Regions from separate parts of the Clostridium intestinale genome, predicted to be linked through region 2. Evidence: a T-box and tRNA genes for the amino acid it is inferred to sense, from the RefSeq annotation. Region 2 holds a T-box; the other holds one or more tRNA genes.
The links. The T-box of region 2 lies ahead of P8F83_RS16215 (glycine--tRNA ligase). A T-box ahead of a tRNA ligase gene usually reads a tRNA of that ligase, here a tRNA-Gly.

Region 1: it has a tRNA-Gly gene. The T-box ahead of P8F83_RS16215 (glycine--tRNA ligase) is inferred to sense a tRNA for this amino acid. The anticodon was not compared.

Annotation. Positions count from the first base shown of each region.
Region 1 is NZ_CP121166.1:2,986,989-2,992,169, forward strand. Features, by position in the region: gene P8F83_RS15320 (PTS sugar transporter subunit IIC) at 1-1, opposite strand, end outside; gene P8F83_RS15325 (PTS sugar transporter subunit IIB) at 66-365, opposite strand; gene P8F83_RS15330 (glycoside hydrolase family 1 protein) at 392-1,834, opposite strand; gene P8F83_RS15335 (MurR/RpiR family transcriptional regulator) at 1,959-2,705, opposite strand; tRNA gene P8F83_RS15340 (tRNA-Lys) at 2,844-2,919, opposite strand; tRNA gene P8F83_RS15345 (tRNA-Gly) at 2,926-2,999, opposite strand; tRNA gene P8F83_RS15350 (tRNA-Gln) at 3,051-3,125, opposite strand; tRNA gene P8F83_RS15355 (tRNA-Arg) at 3,134-3,210, opposite strand; gene P8F83_RS15360 (hypothetical protein) at 3,259-3,927, opposite strand; gene P8F83_RS15365 (HNH endonuclease) at 4,139-4,543, shown strand; tRNA gene P8F83_RS15370 (tRNA-Gly) at 4,576-4,650, opposite strand; tRNA gene P8F83_RS15375 (tRNA-Leu) at 4,656-4,739, opposite strand; gene P8F83_RS15380 (hypothetical protein) at 5,045-5,181, opposite strand, start outside.
Region 2 is NZ_CP121166.1:3,150,228-3,155,408, reverse strand. Features, by position in the region: gene P8F83_RS16235 (hypothetical protein) at 1-349, shown strand, start outside; gene greA (transcription elongation factor GreA) at 463-945, shown strand; gene lysS (lysine--tRNA ligase) at 959-2,464, shown strand; tRNA gene P8F83_RS16220 (tRNA-Asn) at 2,594-2,668, shown strand; T-box leader at 2,761-2,928, shown strand; gene P8F83_RS16215 (glycine--tRNA ligase) at 2,977-4,368, shown strand; gene P8F83_RS16210 (methylated-DNA--[protein]-cysteine S-methyltransferase) at 4,386-4,850, opposite strand; gene murD (UDP-N-acetylmuramoyl-L-alanine--D-glutamate ligase) at 4,969-5,181, shown strand, end outside.

The DNA.
Region 1 (5,181 bases), 160 kb from region 2:
ATTTGATCCCCTCCATCATTCTAATCTTTAAGATTAGTTTAAATAATTTACCCAATTATAAGTTCTTAGATTTTTGATAATGCATTTTCTAAAACAGCTTTTCCATTCATAGTTCCATAAAGTCTCATGTCGATAACTTCAACAGGAATTCTTCCCTTAACTAAAGCATCAACTTGTGGCTTTTGAAAGCGAACTTGTGGTCCTAAAAGCACTATGTCCACTTCATCAGTAAGCTTATCTGCTTCTGATACTGGCAGAGCTGTTATTTCTACTTCCACCCCCTTTTCTTTTGCAGCATTGTTCATTTTATTAACTAAAAGACTTGTTGACATGCCTGCTGCGCATACTAATAAGATTTTTTTCATAATAAAAACCCCTTTCGATATATAAATTATAATTGCTGACCATTTGTTTTTATTACATTCTTGTACCAATGAAAGCTCTTTTTCTTTATTCTTCTTAGGTCTTTTTCATCATTTTCATCTCTATCTACATACACGAATCCATAACGCTTTTGGTACCCATTTAACCAACTCAATAAGTCTGTGAAAGACCATGTGCAGTATCCTATTAATTCAACTCCATCAGTTATAGCTTCTTGACATGCTTCTATATGTTTTTTTATATACTCTATTCTGTAGTCATCGTTTACATTGTCATTTTCAAGAGTATCGAATTCACCTAAACCGTTCTCAGTTATAAGTATAGGCAATTTGTATCTATTTGTCAATCTCCTCACTCCAATTCTTAGCCCTTGTGGATCGATTTCCCAATCCCAATTCGTAGCTTCTAGATAAGGATTGTTTTTACTTTTAAATACTCCAGGAACGCCACTTTCAGCAGTAGTACCTTTTTTCCCAGTAGTATTCATCTTTGCAACAGCTTCTTCAACTCCACCTTCTAAAGGATTCATTTCAACTGTTCCACTTCTATAATAATTAACTCCCATAAAATCTGGTTTTCCTGCTTTTAATAACTCTATATCCCCATCTTCTATAGTTGGTGCTAGTCCTAATTTATTTAAATATTTCCATGCTATTTTAGGGTATTCTCCCCAACAATACACATCGAGCCACCAATAATTACTTATTTCCTCAACATTTTCTAATGCTAGTACATCTTCTGGTTTTGAGCTAAACGCATATATTGGTGAAAATGCAAAGCTTGGTCCAATCTTTCCATTTGGCACATATTTTCTAAAAGATTGAATAGCTTTAGCATTCGCTAAACTTGCAATATGGTTTGCTTCATACATTCTTTTTTTATCAGTAACTTTCGGTGGGTGTACAGCTTTCTCATATCCATGAGTTATAAAAACATTTTGTTCATTTAATGTTACCCAATACTTAACTCTATCCCCATATCTCTTATATAGAGCTATACAATATTCATTAAAATCATCAATTATTTTTCTTGACTCCCATCCTCCGTATTGATCTTGCAAACCTTGTGGTAAATCCCAATGGTAAATAGTTATGATAGGTTCTATATTATATTGTATTAATTCATTTATCAAATTATCATAAAATTTTAAACCTTCTTCATTTACCTCGCCATTACCTTGAGGAAATATACGACTCCAAGCTATCGAAAATCTATAAGCCTTTAATCCCATGTCAGCCATAAGCTTAACATCCTCTTTATATCTATGGTAATGATCTACTGCTACATCTCCATTGGTATCTTTATATGTAGTACCGGGAATTCTAACATACTCATCCCATACGGATGGTCCTTTACCATCTTCGTTCCATGCTCCTTCTACTTGATATGCTGCTGACGCAGATCCCCATAAGAAATCGGGACTAAATTCATCAAGCTTTCTATATATCATTCTGATCTCCCCCTCTCACCACTATAGTATTCGTTTCCAAAACATTTGTAAATGGTTTTAAGGGTTAAAAAAACTAGTTTTTTACCTAAAAATAAGTTACCTTAAAAAAACAAGTTGTTTTTTATTATAGTTGCTTATTTTTATCCTTTTGAGTTAAATTAAATACACGCTTTGCTAATGTTTCTAATATATACATTACAGGTAATTGAGTTGTTATATCAAAGTACTTATAAGTTTCATACTGCACATAATAGGATATGTTTATATCAGACATCTGAGCTAAAGTACAACTTTTACTATTTGTTATACTTATAATAGTACTATTTTTTTTCTTTAATCTTGTTACATGATTTATTATAGTAGGAGTTTCCCCTGATACTGATAAAGCAATTGTTACCCCATTATCTAAGTATTCTCCGCTTACAGGATAAAATGGATCATCTATATATACTGCAAATTTATTTAAAGATGCAAAATAACGAGAACCATAAGTAGCAATAGCTCCTGAATTCCCTATTCCTATAATTAATAAATTACTTGACTTGTATATTGCATCACAAGCCATTTTCATTGAATCCTCAAAATCCTTTGTTGCTGCTCTATTCATAAATTCTATAAAAGTGCTTTTATCATCATTTAAAAGTTTGCCTTCTTCTTCCTCAATAAACATCTTTAGTTTAACTTTAAACTCTGCAAATCCATTACAATTCATTTTTTTGCAAAATCTCAATATTGTTGTTGTTGATACATGAACTTCATCAGCTAAATCTCTTATTCTCATATATATAACTTTATCTTTATTTTTACTTATGTAGTTATATAGTAGGAACTCTAATTCATTTAAAGATTGTATTTCCTCTGGACTAAACATTATATCACTCCTATTTAAGTTCATTTTGGAATTGCATTACGTATATTTTAACATATTAGTATCATTGAAACAATTATTGGATGAAATAGATATAATTTAAGACAACAAAAAAAGAACTATGTTAACATAGTTCTTTTCTGGTGCACCATCACGGGTTCGAACCGGGGACACCCTGATTAAGAGTCAGGTGCTCTACCAACTGAGCTAATGGTGCATAAAATGGAGCGGGTGATGGGAATCGAACCCACGTAACTAGCTTGGAAGGCTAGGGCTCTACCATTGAGCTACACCCGCAATAACACAAGAATTATTATACATATTATGCATAATCTTGTCAAGTTTTTTTGGCTGGGATGGCAGGATTTGAACCTACGAATACCGCAGTCAAAGTGCGGTGCCTTACCGCTTGGCGACATCCCAAAAAAAACTGGTGCGTCTTAAGGGATTCGAACCCCTGGCCCACGCCTTAGAAGGGCGTTGCTCTATCCAGCTGAGCTAAAGACGCAACTCACATTGTTTATTATATTTACTCATAAAATAAATGTCAAGTTTTTTATAATATTTCAGTAAGCTTTTTAGCTAGGATGTCCTTAAGCTCTTCTCCACTCTTTTTAATAGAAGATGCTGTTTTACAGACTCTTATGAAATTGTTTTCATCCATGCCTATTTTATCCTCAATTTTATTATCAGTATTTAATAATTTCCCAGTTTCTAATACAAAAGATCCCAAGTCCTCAGCTTTAGAAAAAGTCTTTAAATATATGAACTCAGTATTGTCCCCTAGCCACGTCTTATTAAAATCTATGGAGAATTTTCTAAGTTCTAAAAGAATTCTATCTTCACTTAAATCCCAGCATTTTTTTATCATATTTAAATGCCTTCTCATATTATTTTCTTCTTTACTTGTTATTTTTTTATCTCTAGCAGCTTTACTAATCACTTCTTCGGTTGTATTGTATGGAATAAAGTTGATCTTTTCTTCCCTGCTGTATATCCACTTATAAAAGGCTTCCTGCAAAAAAGAATATTGTATATATCCTAATAATGCTTTAGCATTTGGAAATGGTGCCCATACATTCTCTATACCAGTATTTTTACAAAAAATAAGGCTATGGAGATATACAGTTTTCTTATTTATAGGTTCATCTACAAATACATGACCTCTTATAGTTCTGCTTTTGTTTATCTGTTCTTTCCAGTAGTCAAATGAATTAAATTGCATCCTCAAATTCATCACCCTCATTTTTAATATATCTATAACTTTAGTATATAGTATTATTTACCCTATTTCAAGCTCTCCAATTACTTTTAGTTCATCCTATCCAATCTTTAATGTTCATATTTTCATATTCACTTCTATAGATTGAACTTTTACTCCCAATATCATATAATATTAGTAAATAAAATATTTTGAATAGGAAGGTGTTAGTTGATTGTATTATTGTGAGATTTGTGGAAAAAAAGCTGATATTCATCACATTGTTCACAGAAGTGAAGGTGGATTAGACTTCCCTCTAAATTATAAATATCTATGTCAAGAGCATCATCGAGGTAAAAATGGTCCACATAGATGTGAGGAAACAGACCTTAAGTATAAGTTAGAGTTACAGAATAAGCTTTTAAATATATTACCAAAAGAATATTATACGGTCTATGAGTTATCAAATATTCTTAACATCTCCAATAACTCCTTTAAAAAACTAACTAAAAGTTTAAAGTTATATAAAGAAGGTTACCTAAAAGAGGATATTGTATTCTATCTTATGGGCAATTACTTTTACACCTACGAAATGTTAGAAGATTTGAAATTAGCTCAATTAGCATTAAAATTATCGTAAAAAAAAGAAACAGCTTTAGCTGTTTCTTTTTTTGGAGCGGAAGACGGGATTCGAACCCGCAACTTTCACCTTGGCAAGGTGACACTCTACCATTGAGTCACTTCCGCATATTTGGTGCAGATGAAGGGAGTCGAACCCCCACGCCGTAGGCGCTAGATCCTAAGTCTAGTGCGTCTGCCAATTCCGCCACATCTGCAACTTCTACATTTAATATTATACATGTATTTAACAAGAAATCAATAAAAAATTTACTAATTTAATGGAAAAATTATAAATCGGTGATTATCTTATATAATAACCACCGATCTTGATCCTTCATTAGTTTTTTTATTAAATTTAATATAGTATTTTATACACGTATTCTTTAGTATTTATTAATTATCTTTTGTATAGTTAAATTATATATTTTTCACCATAATTCGTCAATATATTTGAAACAACTTTCTATCAATTATTTTTCGACATTGATTTTAATACCATCTATATATAATATTAAAATATTTATTTCAATTCTATAGCTTTCACTTCACTTTTATCCTCTATACTCTTCATTAATTTATAATTTTCTTCCGATTTAGAACTTGTTAGTATTCCTGAACTATTCCATATGGATCCATCCTTAAACACTAGAGTAAACT
Region 2 (5,181 bases):
AAGTCACATACTGCTTAATTACGGAGTTTCACCTGAATTCACAACTAATATTAATGATACTAAAGGGATAGACTTTATTATAAGTGATAAAGCTAAAAGTTATGGTGATATAGGAGTTTGGTATTTAGATAGTTTTTATGAGCCAGAACAATTCGGTAATTTAGTGGTTAATGATGTGTTATTATCAATAAATGATTATGAAGAAAGGGTTTCACCTGAACTTCTAGGAGCCTTGCTTAAATCAGATATTAATATTAGTAAGAGAGTAGAAGATTTTTTTGATAGTAATAAAGTTAATATAGAAGAGATTAGATTTGGCAAAAAAGAAATTGATATCAACTCTTATTGACATGTAATAGCGTAAGCTTTATAATATTTTAAATAATCATATAGGAAAAACTATTAAATTAAAGATAAAATATGATATATTATATGATGAACCATATAGAAGGGGAGAAAGACATGAGCGAACAAAAAAAAGTTATATTAACTTATGAAGGTGTAAAAAAATTAGAAGAGGAACTAGAGTTCCTTAAAACTGTAAAAAGAAAAGAAATAACTGAAAAAATAAAAGTTGCACTAGGATATGGGGATCTAAGTGAGAATTCAGAATACGATGAAGCTAAAAATGAGCAGGCTTTTACAGAAGGAAGAATTCTTCAATTAGAAAACATGTTAAAAAATGCAGTTGTTGTAGATGAGTCTGAAATATCAACAGATAGAGTATCAATAGGATCTAAAGTTAAAATAAAAGACTATGAATTTGATGAAGAAGTTGAGTATGTAATAGTAGGATCAGCTGAAGCAGATCCAATAAATTATAAAATTTCAAATGAATCTCCTGTAGGAGCTGGGCTTTTAGGTAAAAAAGTTGGAGATGTTGTTGAAATCACAGTACCTGAAGGGGTAAATAAGTTTGAAGTATTAGGAATTAGAAGAGATTAATGGAGGACCACCAATGTCAAATGAAGAGATAAGTATAAACCAGTTGGAAGCTCAATTTAATGAGCAGGAAAGATTAAGAAGACAGAAACTTGTAGAACTACAAGAGGCAGGAAAAGATCCTTTTGATGTATATAAAGTTGAAAGAACTCATACTTCAGTTCAAGTAAAGGATGAATTTGAGACTCTTGAAGGAAAAACTGTAACTATAGCTGGACGTTTAATGTCTAAAAGAGGGCAAGGAAAAGTTGTTTTTGCAGATATCCATGATAGAGATGGGAAAATGCAATTATTTATTAAATTAGATGCTGTTGGAGAAGAAAATCTTAAAGAGTTTAAAACTTATGATTTAGGAGATTGGATAGCAGCAGAAGGTGAAGTATTTAGAACTAAGGCTGGAGAAATTTCTGTTAAGGTTAATGCATTCCAACTTATATCTAAGTCATTAAAACCACTTCCAGAAAAATGGCATGGATTAAAAGATCCAGATTTAAGATATAGACAAAGAGAACTTGACTTAATTACGAATCAAGAAGTAAGAGAAACTTTTATAAAAAGATCAAAAATAGTTTCTGGAATAAGAGAATTCTTAGATCAAAAGGGCTATTTAGAGGTAGATACTCCAATGTTACAAACAAGTGCAGGTGGAGCAGCTGCTAGACCATTCACAACTCATCATAATACTTTAGATATAGACATGTATCTAAGAATAGCTACAGAACTACATTTAAAAAGATGTATAGTAGGTGGCTTTGAAAAAGTTTATGATATGGGAAGAATCTTCAGAAATGAGGGTATGTCAGTAAAACATAATCCAGAGTTCACAACTATAGAATTATATGAAGCTTATGCTGACTATAACGACATGATGGAACTAACTGAAAACTTAGTTGCTTACGTTTGTCAAAAGGTTAATGGAACAACTAAGGTAAATTACCAAGGAACAGAAATAGAATTTATGCCACCTTGGAGAAGAGTAACTATGGTTGATATAGTAAAAGAGCATACTGGCTTTGACTATAATGCTGTAGCTACAAATGAAGAAGCTCAAGCTATAGCTAAAGAAAAACACTTAGAGTTTAAGAAACCGTTAGATAAAGTTACTAAGGGTGAAGTTCTTAATGCTCTTTATGAAGAATTCTGTGAAGAAAAATTAATACAACCAACTTTTGTTATAGATTATCCAGTCGAAAATTCTCCTCTTACTAAAAAGAAGAGAGGAAATGATGAATTTACTGAAAGATTTGAAGGATTTGTATTTGGAAGAGAGATATGTAATGCATACTCTGAATTAAACGATCCTATCGTTCAAAGAGATAGATTTAAACAACAAGAACAAGAAAGAGAGCTTGGAGATGACGAAGCATACATGATAGATGAAGAGTTCATGAGTGCTTTAGAAACAGGTATGCCTCCAACTGGTGGCTTAGGAATAGGTATAGATAGACTTATAATGTTCTTAACAGATTCAGCGTCTATAAGAGACGTAATCTTATTCCCAACAATGAAGCCACTACAATAAATCGTAAATTAATAAATCGCCGTATTAACGGCGGTTTTTTAATTAAATTTATTAAAAAACATTAAAATTTTTCAAAAAAGCTATTGATTTTTACAAATAACTTGATATAATAATACTTGTGATTAATGTTCCGTGGTAGCTCAATGGTGGAGCACTCGGCTGTTAACCGATAGGTTGGAGGTTCGAGCCCTCTCCACGGAGCCAAATTTTCTAAATAGTAGCTATAGGCTGCTTTTTTTTATTTCAGATTTAAATTGACAATAAAGTATTATCTGATAAAATTATTATATAATTAAATATGCATGATGATAAAGAGGAGTATTCTTAATTATGTTTTAGAGAGATAGCGGATGGTGAAAGCTATTATGTGGTTAAGATGAAGGGAGCTTTTGAGTGCTTAAACTTTGAAAGTAGGGCTATTGCCAAGAAGGGTGGAACCGCGGAAAGATATTTTCGTCCCTTTATGGTAAGAGGTCTTTTTTTATTATAAAAAAATATTTGGAGGTATTAAAATGGCAGTAGAAAAGACTATGGATAAAATAGTGGCTCTTTGTAAAAATAGAGGATTTATATTCCCAGGCTCTGATATATATGGAGGACTTGCGAATTCATGGGATTACGGTCCTTTAGGAGTTGAATTTAAAAACAATGTAAAAAAAGCATGGTGGAAAAAATTCGTTCAAGAAAGTCCATACAATGTAGGAGTAGACTGTGCAATTTTAATGAATAGAGAAGTTTGGGTTGCATCAGGACACGTTGGTGGATTCTCAGATCCTTTAATGGATTGCAAAGATTGTAAATCAAGATTCAGAGCAGATAAAATAATAGAAGATCATATGACTGAAAATGGAGCAGAAGTTGCTACAGCTGATGGATGGAGCAATGAAGAACTTAAAGATTATATAGATAAAAACAATATAGTTTGTCCTAAATGTGGAAAGAAAAACTTTACTGATATAAGAAAATTTAATCTTATGTTTAAAACCTTCCAAGGTGTAACAGAAGATGCTAAATCAGAAATATTCTTAAGACCAGAAACAGCTCAAGGTATATTTGTAAACTTTAAAGCTGTTCAAAGATCTTCAAGAAAGAAAGTACCTTTTGGAATAGCTCAAATAGGTAAATCTTTCAGAAATGAAATAACACCAGGAAACTTCGTATTTAGAACAAGAGAATTCGAACAAATGGAGTTAGAATTCTTCTGTAAGCCAGGAACAGATTTAGAATGGTTTAGTTACTGGAGAGAATATTGTTGGAAATTCTTATTAAACTTAGGTGTAAATGAAAGTAATTTAAGAATGAGAGATCATGAAGCGGAAGAACTTTCTTTCTACTCAAATGCAACTTCTGATATAGAATACTTATTCCCATTTGGATGGGGAGAATTATGGGGAATAGCTGATAGAACTGACTATGACCTTAAAAAACACCAAGAACATTCTGGTCAAGATATGAATTATTTAGATCCAATTACTAATGAAAAATACGTACCATATTGTATAGAACCTTCATTAGGAGCAGATAGAGTTGCATTAGCATTTTTAATCGATGCATATGATGAGGAGGAATTAGATGGTGGAGATGTAAGATCAGTATTAAGATTACATCCAGCACTAGCACCATTTAAAGCTGCTGTACTTCCATTATCTAAAAAGTTATCAGAAAAAGCAGATGAAGTATATGCAAAACTTGCTAAAAACTTTAATATAGAATATGATGAAGCTGGAAGTATAGGAAAGAGATATAGAAGACAAGATGAAATAGGTACTCCATTATGTATAACAGTTGATTTTGATACTATGGAAGATGAATCAGTAACTGTTAGAGATAGAGATACAATGAATCAAATCAGAATTAAGATAGATGAACTAGAAGCATATATAAGCAAAAAATTAGAATTTTAATAAAAATCACCTGGGATTTATTTACCCGGGTGATTTTTTTCTATATCTAGTAAATAAGTTTTTTTATCAATTCCCAAAGCAAAACCTACTAGTGCACCATTAGAACCAATAACTCTATGACAAGGAACAATTATAAATAATGGATTCTTATTTACAGCACCGCCAACTGCTCTGGATGCATTAGGATTTCCAAGAGAGACAGCAACATCTTTATAACTAGCAGTTTTACCATAAGGGATTTTTAATAGTTCATTCCATACACTTTTTTGAAATTTTGTACCATTAAATTCTAAAGGTAGTGTAAATTCTCTTCTCTGATTCATAAAATATTCATTGAGTTGAGTTTTGCATAAATCAGTTATGATGTTAGGAGTGGCTATGATGTCAGCTTGAATTATAAGAGAAAGAGAAACAAGAGCTGACTCAGAAGCAGTTATTTTGATTAAACCCATGGGGCTTTCTAAGAAATCATAATAATACATGTAAAATCTCCTTTTTAAATTAGTATCGTCCTAAGTAGAATTATAATATAACCAATGTTATAATTAAAAGCAAATGGGCAAAGATTTAAAGTAGAGTATAGTTTTGGAGGCATATTTAATGAAAAGTGATTTTAATGAATTTAAAGTTTTTATAAAGGGTAAAAAAGTAGGAGTTTTAGGAATAGGTGTTAGTAATATACCATTAATAAATTTTTTGCTAGAATTAGGGGCTGAAGTAACGGCTTTTGATAAAAAAGATGAAACACAATTAGGGGATATAGGGAAAGATTTCATAAATAAAGGGGTTAAGCTTTCTTTGGGAGAAGACTAT